Linked DNA regions of Spartinivicinus poritis. The main gene of each other region encodes a partner of the protein of the gene in region 2 in a complex. Links are inferred from orthologs where the notes say so. Each region holds a gene or a part of one and is shown on either strand. Other genes may lie near its edges. The genes, in order: sdhA and ORQ98_RS00575.

The links.
Region 1: the proteins of ORQ98_RS00575 (region 2) and sdhA are in contact, whole or in part, in a crystal structure (PDB 6C12), measured with the Escherichia coli proteins. The link is inferred for Spartinivicinus poritis from one-to-one orthologs.

What each region holds. Positions count from the first base shown.
Region 1 is NZ_JAPMOU010000003.1:289,606-297,237, reverse strand. Bases 2,739-5,728 are described here. They hold sdhA (succinate dehydrogenase flavoprotein subunit), read left to right. Parts: upstream 2,739-3,342; coding sequence 3,343-5,115; downstream 5,116-5,728. Other genes in these bases: ORQ98_RS04305 (succinate dehydrogenase iron-sulfur subunit), read left to right, coding at 5,126-5,728; sdhD (succinate dehydrogenase, hydrophobic membrane anchor protein), read left to right, coding at 2,971-3,339; sdhC (succinate dehydrogenase, cytochrome b556 subunit), read left to right, coding at 2,739-2,977. Also shown: ORQ98_RS04335 (GNAT family N-acetyltransferase), read left to right, coding at 1-147; ORQ98_RS04330 (YkgJ family cysteine cluster protein), read left to right, coding at 161-424; gltA (citrate synthase), read right to left, coding at 588-1,874; more of sdhC, read left to right, coding at 2,603-2,738; more of ORQ98_RS04305, read left to right, coding at 5,729-5,833; ORQ98_RS04300 (2-oxoglutarate dehydrogenase E1 component), read left to right, coding at 6,477-7,632. UniProt on the Escherichia coli protein: Two distinct, membrane-bound, FAD-containing enzymes are responsible for the catalysis of fumarate and succinate interconversion; the fumarate reductase is used in anaerobic growth, and the succinate dehydrogenase is used in aerobic growth.
Region 2 is NZ_JAPMOU010000001.1:121,601-128,978, reverse strand. The notes cover bases 1,933-4,668. They hold ORQ98_RS00575 (FAD assembly factor SdhE), read left to right. Parts: upstream 1,933-3,039; coding sequence 3,040-3,297; downstream 3,298-4,668. Other genes in these bases: nadB (L-aspartate oxidase), read right to left, coding at 3,820-4,668; ORQ98_RS00570 (protein YgfX), read left to right, coding at 3,304-3,759; ygfZ (CAF17-like 4Fe-4S cluster assembly/insertion protein YgfZ), read right to left, coding at 1,933-2,876. Outside these bases: ORQ98_RS00590 (transporter substrate-binding domain-containing protein), read left to right, coding at 1-736; ORQ98_RS00585 (HDOD domain-containing protein), read right to left, coding at 860-1,696; more of ygfZ, read right to left, coding at 1,848-1,932; more of nadB, read right to left, coding at 4,669-5,430; RNA polymerase sigma factor RpoE, read left to right, coding at 5,965-6,549; ORQ98_RS00555 (sigma-E factor negative regulatory protein), read left to right, coding at 6,654-7,325; ORQ98_RS00550 (MucB/RseB C-terminal domain-containing protein), read left to right, coding at 7,327-7,378. UniProt on the Escherichia coli protein: An FAD assembly protein, which accelerates covalent attachment of the cofactor into other proteins.

The DNA.
Region 1 (7,632 bases), on a different replicon or contig from region 2:
TTATCAGAGGCTATTCGACAGGCGTGGCAGTTGGCTTCAGAGCGAGTGTGGGTGCATACCTGTACTGAAGATCACCCCGCTGCATTGGCCAACTATCAGGCAAGGGGGTTTCAGCTGTATAATACGGAAACCGTTATTCAATCGTAGGTCTTTGTTGCTCATGCAGTGTCGTATGGGGTGTGGTGCTTGTTGTATTGCCCCTTCTATTTCCAGCCCAATTCCTGGTATGCCTAATGGTAAGTTAGCAGGCGAGCGTTGTATTCAGTTAAATGAGCAAAACCTTTGTCGGTTATTTGGTCAACCAGAAAGGCCCATGGTGTGTTTGCAGTTTACGGCAGATGCCGCGGTTTGTGGTGAGACGAATCAGCAGGCGTTGGTGAATTTGATGGAATTGGAGGTGGTGACGGACAGCTTCCCCCTTTGAAAAAGGGGGACTGAGGGGGATTTCATAAAAACTTACTAAAGCACCTCAAGCAACCCGCTCGTCTTTTACGTTCAAATTTAAATCCCCCCTAGCCCCCTTTACTAAAGGGGGGAAGTAGCATCTGCGATAGTCTCAAGGAGGGGGGAAGCGTCTTTTGCAATATTTACTTCCGCTTCTCCACTGGCACAAAGTCCCGCTTTTCTGAGCCGGTATACAATTGACGTGGACGACCAATCCGGTATGGGCCGCTGATCATTTCGTGCCAGTGGGCGATCCAGCCTGGGGTTCGGCCGGTGGCGAAGATCACAGTGAACATTTCCGTCGGTATGCCGATGGCTTTTAAAATAATGCCAGAATAAAAGTCGACGTTTGGATACAGTTTACGTTTAACGAAGTACTCGTCTTCTAACGCGATTTTTTCCAGACGCTTGGCAATTTTCAGTAATGGGTCGTTTTCCAGGCCAAGTTCTTCCAGTACTTCATCACAGCTTTGCTTCATTACTTTGGCTCGTGGGTCGAAGTTTTTGTATACCCGATGGCCGAAGCCCATTAGACGGAATGGGTCGTCTTTATCTTTGGCACGAGCAATAAACTTATCAATATGCTTTTCGTCGCCAATTTCTTCCAGCATATTGAGTACCGCTTCGTTGGCGCCACCGTGAGCAGGTCCCCATAAAGCAGCAATGCCAGAAGCAATACAGGCAAATGGGTTGGCACCAGATGAACCAGCCAGGCGAACAGTAGAAGTTGAAGCATTTTGTTCGTGGTCAGCATGGAGAAGGAAAATACGGTCCATGGCACGAGCAAGCACTGGGTTAATATTGCTTTCTTCACAAGGGGTGCCAAACATCATGTGCAAGAAGTTTTCGCCATAACTTAAGTCATTGCGAGGGTACATGAAGGGTTGGCCAATGGAATATTTATATACCATTGCAGCCAGGGTTGGCATTTTTGAAATCAACCGGAAAGCGGCAATTTCTCGGTGGTGCTCATTACTGATATCCAGTGAGTCATGGTAGAAAGCGGATAATGCGCCAACTACCCCACACATGATGGCCATTGGGTGCGCATCACGGCGGAAACCGTTAAAAAAGTTACGCAGTTGCTCGTGAACCATGGTGTGGTTTTTTATTGTGGCAATAAATTTGGCTTTTTGCTCGGCGTTGGGTAGGTCGCCATACATCAGCAAGTAGCAAACTTCTAAATAGTCTGATTGTTCGGCTAATTGCTCGATAGGGTAACCACGGTGTAGCAGTACGCCTTTAGAGCCGTCAATAAAGGTAATTTTTGACTCGCAAGCGGCAGTGGATACGAAGCCAGGATCAAAAGTAAAAAAACCTTTGGACGTTAACTCTCTTACATCAATTACATCAGGCCCAAGCGAACCGGAGTAAACGGGTAGCTCATGGGTTGTATCGCCGATGGTCAATTGCGCTTTTTTTTCTGCCATCTAGGCCTCCTATCATGCCATTCTTTTGGAAGGGTAAAACATCATTGGTACGGATATACCCTCTTACTATTGTAAAACACTTAGGGTCTGTTGACGTTTAAGCAAAGAACGCTTTTGGCAGCTTGCAAGTAATTATCAACAAACGCTAGTAAATTGACGAATAAACACCGTCTTAATTATATCTTCCCAGGAGGTGGGAGGGTGTCGAAAACCTATTACGATACCCTCAGTAAACGGGCACAACTATAGAGAGAAAGAACATTTTGTCAAATGTGCCCAGGTTGGGGGCTTGTTGAATAATTATTACTGAAAAATTATATAGTTGTTACCTTTAAGCTATTGTAGACTCCAAGAAGAAACAGCTTAGCCTATTTTAGTAGCATATTTAACTAGTTAATAACAGTCTTCTATCTTTGAAATTAATCGCTGGTTATTACATTAGGGAAGCAGCAATTTTCTGTTTATATAATATTTGATTAAAAAATAATCTGATTGTGGGTGGATGTAGTAACATTACACAATTGTAATTAATAAACGATCTATTTATACTTCAGCCGCGAATTTGTTGGGGTTACTGGCTAATACAGTCAATGACTTCTAACCTATTTATGAAACGAGCTGCATCCTATAAATAAGTGGCGCCACTCATTTATAGGATGCAGCACGAGTCTTTGTACGCGTCCAAAAGATATCACGCCTGACTGGGCCTGCTTGAGTGTGAAAGAGCCGTGAATAGCAAACGACCTGTAAACTTAGATCTTAGAACTATAAAACTCCCGTTACCAGCGTACACTTCCATCCTCCACCGTATATCGGGTGTCATTCTTTTTGTTGGCATCGCTTTTCTTTTAAGTGCTTTGGAATCATCCCTAAGCTCTGAAGAAGGCTTTAACAGTATAAAAGAAACAATGAGCCATCCCTTCGCCAAGTTTATCACTTGGGGTTTATTGTCAGCATTAATTTATCACTTTGTTGCTGGTGTAAAACACTTGTTGCTCGACATCGATATTGCTGATGGTAAAGAGTCTGGCTTATTAGCCTCCAAAGTGACACTTGCTGTTTCTGTATTACTGATTCTGATCGCTGGGGTGTGGGTATGGTAACCAATGTAACCAACTTGTCTCGTAGTGGCTTATATGACTGGATGGTACAGCGTGTATCAGCCATTGTACTAGGTGCCTACTTTATTTTTATGATGGGCTATTTCATTACGCATCCTGGCTTGACCTATGCTGACTGGCATGCACTTTTCAGCGGGACAGGTATGCGTATTTTTAGCTTAATGGCCATTGTCGCATTAGGTGCACATGCCTGGGTTGGTATGTGGACCATCACGACCGACTACCTGACTGAGCAAGCAATTGGCAATAAAGCGGTTGTTGTCCGCTTTTCTGTTCAAGCGCTATGTGGCTTTGCCATGTTTGCTTATGTGGTTTGGGGTATTCAGATTTTGTGGGGATTATAATCAATGGCCAATATTCGCACCATTTCCTTTGATGCAATTGTAGTTGGTGGTGGTGGTGCCGGGATGCGCGCGGCACTGCAATTGACCGAGTCAGGTGTTAAAACTGCCTGTATTACTAAAGTATTTCCAACACGTTCGCACACAGTTTCCGCTCAAGGTGGTATCACTTGTGCGATTGCCAGTGCTGATCCTAATGATGATTGGCGTTGGCATATGTACGACACCGTAAAAGGCTCTGATTACATTGGTGATCAGGATGCTATCGAATATATGTGCTCGGTAGGTCCGCAAGCTGTATTTGAGCTTGAGCATATGGGGCTGCCATTTTCCCGTACTGAAACCGGTCGTATTTATCAGCGGCCGTTTGGTGGTCAGTCGAAAAATTTTGGTGAAGGTGGTCAGGCGGCGAGAACCTGTGCTGCGGCTGACCGTACTGGCCATGCTTTATTGCATGCACTTTATCAAGGTAACTTAAAAGGTGGTACTACCTTCTTAAATGAATGGTATGCCGTTGATTTGGTTAAAAACCAAAAAGGGTCAATTGTTGGGGTTGTTGCGATTTGTATCGAAACCGGCGAAACCGTTTATATCAAATCCAAAGCCACAGTATTAGCAACCGGCGGCGCTGGTCGTATTTACCAATCAACCACTAACGCGCTTATTAATACCGGGGATGGTGTGGGTATGTCATTGCGTGCTGGTGTGCCTGCTCAAGATATGGAAATGTGGCAGTTCCACCCAACCGGTATTGCTGGAGCCGGTGTGCTGGTGACTGAAGGCTGCCGTGGTGAAGGTGGCTACTTAATCAATAGCGAAGGTGAACGCTTCATGGAGCGTTATGCCCCGAATGCAAAAGACTTGGCTGGTCGTGATGTAGTGGCTCGTTCAATGATTTTAGAAATTCTGGAAGGCCGTGGCTGTGGTCCAAATAAAGACCACGTACTGTTAAAGTTAGATCACTTGGGTGACGAAACCCTGAATTTACGTCTGCCTGGTATTTTAGAGTTATCCCGTACCTTTGCCCATGTTGATCCAGTTAAACAGCCAATTCCGGTGGTCCCAACCTGTCACTATATGATGGGAGGTGTGGCGACGAATGTGGGTGGTCAGGCGATTGCTCAAGATAAGAAAGGCAAAGACATGGTTGTTGAAGGTCTTTATGCCTGTGGTGAAGTGGCTTGTGTTTCAGTACACGGCGCTAACCGTTTAGGTGGTAATTCACTGCTTGACTTAGTGGTATTTGGTCGTGCGGCTGGTTTACAAATTGAGCAGTCATTGCGTGAAGGCTTTGACTCAATGGATGCCAGTGATACTGATATTGAAGCAGCGATGTCCCGTTTGAATCGCTTAAATACATCAAAAGGCGGTGAAAAAGTCGCTGAAGTGCGTGCTGAATTACAAAAGACCATGCAGCTTTATTTTGGTGTATTCCGCGAAGGCAAGAGTATGCAAAAAGGCATTAAAATACTCGAGGAAATTGGCGAGCGGATTCAAAATACCCATTTAGAAGACAAGTCATCTGCATTTAATACGGCACGTATTGAAGCACTTGAGTTGGAAAACCTTTATGAAGTAGCCTTTGCTACAGCGATGGCGGCTGAAGAGCGCAAAGAAAGTCGTGGTGCTCACGCCAGAGATGACTATCCAGATCGGGATGATAAAAACTGGTTAAAACACTCTATGTATTTCCCATTAGAGAAACGGATTGGTAAGCGAGACGTTAATTTCTCGCCGAAGACAGTTGATGCGTTTCCACCAAAAGCACGTAAATACTAAGGGGGAGATCATGTTAGTCAGTATCTATCGTTATAATCCTGAAACCGATAAAACCCCTTACATGCAGGATGTGACCATTGATCTTCCTGAAGGTAAGGATTTAATGGTGCTGGATGTATTGGGTTTGTTGAAAGAAAAGGACCCATCGTTAGCTTACCGTCGTTCCTGCCGTGAAGGCGTATGTGGCTCTGATGGCATGAATATGAATGGCACTAATGGGTTGGCGTGTATTACCCCTGTATCAGAGGCCACTAAAGGTAGCAATAAACTGATTTTGCGGCCATTACCTGGGTTACCGGTGGTACGTGACCTGGTAGTGGATATGAGTCAATTCTATAAGCAGTATGAGAAAATTAAACCTTATCTGCTGAATGATGAACCAGCACCAGCAATTGAACGGTTGCAAATGCCTGAAGACAGAGAAAAATTAGACGGCTTGTATGAGTGTATTTTATGTGCCTGCTGTTCTACTTCCTGCCCTTCATTTTGGTGGAACCCTGATAAGTTTGTTGGTCCTGCTGGTTTATTGCAAGCTTATCGTTTTCTTGCAGATAGTCGTGATACGCACACTGAAGAGCGGCTTGCAGAATTAGACGACCCTTTTAGTGTATTCCGTTGCCGGGGTATAATGAATTGTGTCAATGTTTGCCCTAAGGGGCTTAACCCAACTCGCGCCATTGGCCACATTAGGCAAATGCTGTTAAAGAGTGGGACTTAGTAATAGTAATTTCAGGTGTTTCAGTTCATACTGTGCACCTGTTTTTGTAGGGCATTTAAACAGGTAGGTCAAGTTATTTACAGTAGGATATTTTTTCTGCCTGTGAATATCTGACAAAATAATCAAAAGGGAGGGTGCAGGCCCTTTTAATTATTTTGGTTAGATGTACTTATACTAAATGCTTTTGGTAATAGGTATAAAACCCAAAGCGTCAGTTGGTTGAGTATTTCCGACAGGTGCCCTACATGCAAGGTTAACTGTATTGCAGTGCATAATGCACTTATAAATGTACTTGTAAGAATGTGCTTATATAGAGTGCGTTTATAAGAGCGTCTTTTTAAAGATAGGCTTTTAAAAAGGTGCTTTGAATTTTATGTATTGTCATGCAACTGAATAGCCGGAGCTGGTAGATTGTGTTTAATTTTCGTTTAAATACAACTGCCGTAATGCCCCGGTTTTTGTGTGAGTGTTAGAACCGAAATATAACGAGTCTGTTTGTCGGCCTATCTGGTAAAGCAGCTTAAGCTTATTTGGTCAACAAGTAATAAGCTGTTTAGCCCTAGATAAAAGCAGTTTTGCTTGATCGGGGGTGAAAACCTGACAAAACTTGCCGGATAGCTGTCTTACTCATGGGGTAATAAGAATGCAAGAAGGTGTCATGCACCAGATGTGGCGGACGGCGCATATATCTGGTGGCAATGCAGCTTATGTAGAAGAGTTATACGAGCAATTTTTGCGTGATCCAAATGCCATCCCAGAAGAGTGGCGTGATTATTTTGAAAAATTGCCACAAATTGAAGGCGTCAGTGCTCAAGATGTTTCGCATGCAACAATTCGAGAACACTTCCAGCTACTAGCCAAACAACGATCTACCTCCCATGTAATGGCACCGGTTTCCGTTACTTCTGAACATGAGAAAAAACAAGTTCAGGTAATGGAGTTGATTGAGTCATTCCGTCAACGGGGTCACCAGAATTCCAAGCTTGACCCCCTAAATCTTCAGCAGCGTCAGCAAGTCCCAGATTTAACTTTGGAACATCATGGGCTTAATCAAGCTGATTTAGACACCGTATTTCAAACAGTTTCCCTCTCTTTCGGTAAAGACGAAGCCACTCTTAAAGAGATCTGGCAAGGTTTAAAAAACACTTACTGCTCTACCATTGGTGCTGAGTTTATGCACATAGTGGATTCAGAAGAGCGTCGCTGGTTTGAGCAGCGCTTAGAGTCCAATCGAGCCCATCCAACGATTAGCAAAGAATCCAAACTGCATTTATTAGAGCGACTATCAGCTGCAGAAGGCTTAGAAAAATATTTAGGCACTAAATACCCAGGGACTAAACGCTTTGGTCTGGAAGGGGGCGAAAGCTTAGTGCCAATGGTTGATGAACTCATTCAACGGGCCGGCTCCTATGGTGCCAAAGAAATGGTTATTGGCATGGCCCATCGGGGTCGCTTGAATTTATTAGTGAATATCCTGGGTAAAAACCCCGCTGATTTATTTGATGAGTTTGAAGGGAAAAAACTCCAGGATGAAGGCTCAGGTGATGTGAAATACCATCAAGGCTTTTCATCTAATGTGATGACGCCTGGTGGTGAAATTCACTTGGCGATGGCATTTAACCCATCTCACCTGGAAATTGTTTCACCTGTCGTTGAAGGTTCGGTAAGGGCGCGTCAAGATCGTCGTAATGATGTTAATCGTGATTTAGTGGTACCTATTAATCTTCATGGTGATGCAGCATTTGCTGGTCAGGGTGTGGTAATGGAAACCCTGCAAATGTCGCAAACCCGGGCTTATA
Region 2 (7,378 bases):
TATTGCAAAGCCATTAAACCCTGATGAATTGAGTGTCATGATTGCCAGGTGGCTCAAAGCGAAACCCATTATTAGCAATAAAAGGGTTAATCAACCTCAGTTAGAGTGGCCAGAGCAGCTTGCTAGTATTGATTTAACTGCAGGCTTATCCAGGGTTATGCAAAATCAGGTTTTATATTGTAAGTTGCTCCGCGATTTTATTAATCAGCAGCCAGCAAATTTGCAGTCACTAGGGCAGTCACTTACTAATCGAGACTGGGAGCAAGCCCTTTATCAAGCTCATACAATGAAGGGGGTTGCGGGTAATATTGGTGCTAACGAATTACAAGACAGTTGCTTGGCATTAGAAAAACTAATTAAAGCAGAGCAGTTTGAGCAGGCTGAGCAGGCATTTAATCAACTAGAAGCATGCTCTCAAATGTTGTCAGAAGAATTGAGTCAGTTACCAGGAGTCATTAGTGAAGACACTGATGATACGACAACTGACATCCAAGCAGCTGTTGGAGCTGAAGTGACTAGTGAGCATAATAGTAGTGATGCCTCTGCTGCAGATGAACTTGGTCAATTGAAAAATATGCTGGCTAGTGGGGATACCGAAGTAATGGCTGTATGGCAAAAGTTAATGCCCCAGTTAACGAACGCACTTGATCCAAAGCTGCTTGGCCAAATTGGAGAAAAAATTGATAACTTTGACTTTGATGAAGCGTTGCACCTAGTAGAAGAGAATATCCCTTAAATATATCGTTGCAAAAGACTAGCAATACGCCTATCAATAAACCCTGTTGCCAGAAGCCTAAAGGCAGCATTTGTTTGGCAGCAGGGCAAGTGATAGTGTTAAACCATTAATAGCATTAGGTCATTATTGAGCTAGCAGGGCCATAGCGGCTTCCATCTCATCACTCAAGTCTTCAGCTTCGTTCATGTCTACATTTGGATCTAAGCCGAGTTTTTCAAAAGCCTTTATTGAACTCCAGTCCATTTCTGTATAAGGGTGGCCAGTGCCGACTAAGCTTTGTAAGTTAGCGACCATCACAATATCTACGTAATCTACTTTAGGGGAGTCTCGATCAAACTTGATATATTCTTCAGGCACTTTGGCAATCATGCTGGGGAAATCCCAGGCTTCAAGAATTTTGGTGCCTAGAGTGGGGTGAGTTTTTTCAATAACATGAGCCAGGGTAATACTATCGGGAATGTTAGAGATACTTTCCACATAAGTCAGCACTGGTAGTGCACCAATTTTATGCATGAGTCCTGCAAGCATTGCTTGGTCTGGTTGTAGCTTAGTATAGTGTCGGCATAACACATTGCAGATACCTGCAACTTCAGTGCTTTTAGACCACACATCGCGCATCATTTTGTCTACAACATCTGAAGTAGCTTGGAACATTTGCTCCATCGCCAGCCCGGTGGCAAGGTTGGCACTATAGGTCATACCTAGCCGATTCACCGCCATTTGGATATTATCGATTTCACGGCTGGTACGCATTAAGGGGGAGTTAACGACCTTTATAATGCGAGCGGTAATGGCGGCATCATTACTAATAACTTTTGCCAACTCAACCACTCCTGCTTCCGGGTCTTCTGCGGTTTCCCGTACTTTTAATGCTACTTCAGGAAGGGTTGGCAGGCTTAATTCATCATTTCTAAGTGCGTCTAAAATCTCTTCTTCAATTCGTTCTGACAGGTTAGCCATAGGGAAAGCACCCAAATTAATCAGTCCGGGATTAGTATAGTCCGTTTATTTGGCGAACAGATAAATATACCCCTAGTGTATTCAGGTTGTCGCAAAATTTACTTTCTGTACTCTTTTGCAACACCCTCTATTACCTGGGAGGTGTATCTTTTTAGACAGTATAGGGCAAATCCAACAATATCACTTTTTCATTTGGCTGTTTGGCAAAATATAAGTCATCTGCTGCAACTGCCTTATCTTGTAGTACAGCTAGTGCTTGGAACTGGTTATTGGTTATTTGTGCGCTATTAATCAAGTGGCCTACATTTGCCGTATGTGAGTGAGACTGGAGAGGAGTCATATTAGGAATCGGCTGATCTGTTTGGTATTGAATGCAATACAGATGATTTTTTTGTTTCCCTAAATATTGCATGCGCGCAACAATTTCTTGACCTGTATAGCAGCCTTTTTTAAAGCTTATACCTCCTGTTACCTGCATATTAAACTGTTGAGGAATAAATGCCAGGCGAGCTTCCTGGTTTACCCAAGCTAAACCAGCCTGAATATCAAGTAGTTGCCACTGGTTGTAACTAACTGGAGCAACTTCGGCAGGCAAGTTTTCCCATAATTGGACTGCAGTTGCTGTAGTTAACCAGACTTGATAACGATGGAGCTGGCTTGGTAGCTGACAAATCACCTGGTTACTAAAAGACTGGCTTTGTCCAGCTTCGGATGGTGTTGGTATTTGCTGGCTATTGAGTAATGAAGGGATATGTGAGCCTGTTAGTCCAAGGCTTACATATTGGTCAGTGACATTAAGCATTTCGGCTTTAAAAAAAGCACAGTATTTTTTCAGTTCTTCAATCATCGAGTCGACTAAATTACGATCCATAATTAGCCAAAAATGATTGGGCAAGCGAAGTAAGTAAAAGTTAGTAAGCATTCGTCCTTTGTTATTACAACAGGCACCTAATGTCAGGGTATTGTCTGGGAGTGCTTTGACATCACAAGTCAGTTGGCCTTGTAAAAATTGCTCAGCACCTTCTCCAGATACTTGTAAAATTCCTTGTGGTCCAAGGTCACTAATGATGGACTGTTGAGTTATGTCTGATAGCTCTTCTTGGTTATGGAAGCATGTCAGTAGATGGCCATCAAAGGTTGCACCCTGTTTAGTTAGAAATGATTGCCATGTGGTGGTCATGTTGAACATTTAACCTGTTGTTAGTGATGATGATAAAAGAGAATATGATTGACATATTACTGAGATTATCAACATGAATAAATGCGTAATTTGTTGAGGAAGCATATAATGCTAGGGCTAGGGAGTGGAACAGACCCTTATCTCAAAGTAGTAGAGGCTTGTTATGAAATCACAAACTGAACTCAATCGGTTATTTTGGCATAGTCGGCGCGGTATGCTGGAGTTGGATGTACTATTAGTGCCTTTTTTAAAGGAAGCTTATCCGCAGTTGAGCCCTGAAGATCAAGCCCGTTATGAAAAGCTACTGAGTTGTGAGGATCAAGATATGTTTGGCTGGTTTATGCAAAAAAGTCGCCCAGAAGACCCTGACCTAGCTCGTATTGTTGATATTATTTTGGATCGAGTGCAACCAAAGGAGTAGCGCTAAATTAATGGTCACCAACTTAAGTTAAAAATCAGTTCTTCTAAGGCGCTTTGTATTTACCTTACTAGTTTATATTTAGGGTTGGCAGTATTACTTTGTTGGCTGGTAAATATACACTGGGCACTTAAGTTAACTACGGTTGGTGGCCTACTGGCTTTTGGTTGTTATCAAACTTTGTTGTATGGATTAAAAAAGCTGCCAGGTAGCATTATTGAGCTTAGGCGGTTGAGTCAAACTCAGTGGCAGTTACTAACCAACCAGCAAGTTACTTTTCAGGGTGAGCTAGCAAATGACTGTTTTATCACTGTGCCCTTAACGATTGTTCGGATTAAAGTAGGCCAGTTGTCACGATACTCGCTGGTGATTACCCCCGACTCTGTTGATAAAGAAGCCTACCGTCAATTGCGAGTAATTTTAAGCCACGACTTTGCCACTGAGCCAGAAAACCCTATTCTTTAAAACCTAGCTTTGCAAAAGTCTCTCTTGTTGCAATTAGGTACAACTTTCTGTTGCTTACCGTTAGAAGTTCGCACCTAGAAAATTTTCAGGGATTAAGATAGTGTCAGTAGCAACGGGTAATTGCTCTGGATAGTCAAGGGTATAATGCAAACCACGACTCTCTTTTCGTTGCAAGGCAGACTGGATAATTAAGTCTGCAACGACAGCCAGGTTACGCAACTCAATTAAGTCATTACTGACTTTATAGTTGCTGTAAAATTCATAAATCTCTTGTTGTAAAAGGTCAATACGGTGTTTGGCACGCTGTAAGCGCTTATTGGTTCTGACGATGCCTACATAGTCCCACATGAACCGTCTTAACTCTTCCCAGTTGTGGGCAATAATAATGTCTTCATCTGAGTCAGTGACCTGACTCTCATCCCATGCTGGTACAGCTGGTGTTGTCTGGGTGTTTGGCAGTTTTGCTAAAATGTTTATTGCAGCAGAGCGGCCATAAACAATACATTCTAATAATGAATTACTGGCTAATCGGTTGGCTCCGTGTAAGCCTGTAAAGCTGGCTTCTCCAATAGCGTAAAGGTTGGGAATATCTGTTTGGCCATGCTGATCAACTAAAACTCCCCCACAAGTGTAGTGAGCGGCAGGCACTACTGGAATAGGTTCTTTGGTGATATCAATACCAAAGCTGGCACAGTGCTGTAATATGGTGGGAAAATGCTGCTCAATAAATTTGGCAGGCTTATGACTAATGTCTAAAAATACACAGTCTAAACCCAAGCGTTTCATTTCATGGTCAATGCCTCGTGCCACAATATCGCGAGGAGCTAATTCACCACGAGGATCAAACTGATCCATAAAGCGCTGGCCATTGGGTAATAGTAATTTGCCACCTTCTCCTCTAACGGCTTCAGAAATTAAAAATGACTTGGCATGGGGATGAAATAAACAAGTAGGGTGAAACTGATTGAACTCCATATTGGCTACTCGGCAACCTGCTCGCCAAGCCATCGCAATGCCATCTCCTGAAGCACCATCCTGATTACTCGTATATAGATAAACTTTGCTGGCACCACCTGTCGCAATGACAGTGAACTTAGTTTGAAATAGCTCTACTTGATCAGTGCTAAGGTTCAGTACGTAAGCACCTATACAACAGTTGTGAGCATGACCAAATTTTTGGCTATTAATCAAGTCAATGGCAACACGTTGGTCAAATAGAGTGATATTAGGATGAGCCTGTGCTTTTTCTATAAGTGTTTCAAAAATTGCTTGGCCAGTGGCATCGGCTGCATGGATAACTCGGCGATGGCTATGACCACCTTCTTTAGTAAGGTGAAAGCCATTGTTACTTTTTCTGTCTTTGGTAAAAGGCACGCCACTATTAATCAGCCATTGGATGCTTTCTTGGCTGTGACTAACGGTATATTTCACTGCATCTGCGTGGCAAAGACCCGCTCCAGCCTTTTCAGTATCGTTAATATGCGCTTCTATGGTATCGTCACTGTCAATTACAGCGGCAACACCTCCTTGGGCCCAATAAGTTGAGCCAGCAGCCAGGTCGGCTTTGCTTAATACGGCTACACTGGACTGTTCAGCAAGGTGAAGCGCTAACGTCAGACCTGCTGCACCGCTTCCGATAATGAGGACATCAAAATGATGGGCTGTTTTCATAGGGTGGGAGCTAATCAATGGGCATTTAACAAAAAACGCTAGTATAACTGCATACCCTTTATGGCGGCTAGCATGATTACGACACTAAAACTGTTAATTAAATAACGAGACTGCTGTGGCGCTAATCAACCAATTTTGTGAAAAGGCTTAAGGTTCTGGAAGGAACTTAAGGCGATTGAGTGAATCAATTATCCGTCAGGAAATAGAAAGTTGTTTTCTATTAATAGACTACAACTGTTGTTAGTTTGGCTGAGGTACAACTAGCTTGATAGCTAATCAGCAGTTAGGCAGACAGATAATACAGATAACTAAGGCATTTTTAGGTAGTTTAAGAAGGCAGTTGAGTAAAGTTAATTGGGTAAGTTGGTTTATTAAATCCTGCGGGGCATGATTAGATGACTTATCCTAAAAAAGCAGAGAACTTTTGTTATTGAGTATGGTCTACACAACAGAACAAAATGTGATGCTTCGGCAACTCCCACGGGGCTTTCAGCTGCAACTGCAGCCTTTAGCCATTGAGCGGGGGAGGTGGCGATGGTAAGTACGCAAGACTCGGATCAACGATTAGTTGAGCGAGTGCAACAGGGGGATAAGCGTGCTTTTGATATGTTGGTAATGAAGTACCAACACAAAATCCTGGGACTTGTTAGTCGTTATATTCATGATCATCAGGAAGTTCAGGATGTTGCTCAAGAAGCGTTTATCAAAGCTTATCGAGCACTTGATAAATTCAGAGGAGATAGCGCATTTTATACCTGGTTGTATCGAATTGCGATAAATACAGCAAAGAATCACTTAGTATCCAAGGGGCGACGCCCACCTGATACTGATGTTGATACAGAGGATGCTGAGTATTTTGAAGGGCAAAATCCTCTTAAAGATATTGAATCACCAGAAAATCGGCTTTTTCGTGATGAAGTAGAAAAAGTGGTCTACAAGGCAATTGCGGGCTTGCCTGATGACCTAAGAACAGCGGTGACATTACGAGAATTTGATGGCTTAAGTTATGAAGAAATTGCTGAGGTTATGCAATGTCCCGTTGGGACAGTGCGGTCACGAATTTTTCGTGCAAGGGAAGCAATTGATAAACAAATTAGGCCATTAGTTAACCAAGCTTAATGATTTAATAATTGGTTTGAGATTATTGAAGTTAAGCTATTTAAAGTTAGGCATGAAAGAGAAAGAAATGCGACAAAAATATAGCTATTCTTGTGAGGTGCCTCATGAATCAAGATGAACGTTTGTGCGAGTCATTGTCCGCATTCATCGATGGTGAGGCCAGTGAGTTAGAAATACACCGACTACTTAAACAGTCGCAAGAGAATGATGCGGTTAGACAAACATCATTTCGGTATCACCTGATTGGTGAGGCCATGCGACATGAAACGCATCAGTTTTCCTCCATTGATATTTCCTCTGCAGTGAGTGCTTCGATAAAGGAGGAGCCAGCGTTACAAGTTAGCTCTGTGAATGGAGCTGAAAAAACAGTGGTGGGGCGCTGGTTGCAGCCTTTAGCTAGTGTTGCTGTTGCAGCATCTGTTGCTTTTGCTGTAGTAGTAGGGGTGCAGGTATTTCAGGCTGAGCAATTAGAACAGCCAGGACAACCGCTTGCTGTTACTGATCAAGAAAGAGCAGCTGAAACTAATGCAAAATACACAGCACCTGCTTTTAATTCTGGGCCACAATTAGCATCATCGCCGCAAGTAGCAACTCCTGTCTCGGCTGTTCGACAGTCTTCTGTGAATTCGCCTCGGCTATTTCCTCAGCAGACAATTGACCAAGCAACGCAAACTCGCATTCAGTCTTATTTGATACAGCATGCTGAGCACTCGACTCTTACTAATGGTCAAGGTATTTTACCGTTTGCCCGGGTAGATAAATTTGAGACTCAGTAGTATGAAAAAGCGGTGTTGGAGTCGAGCTACCTCGTGGCTAGCTTTTTCATTAT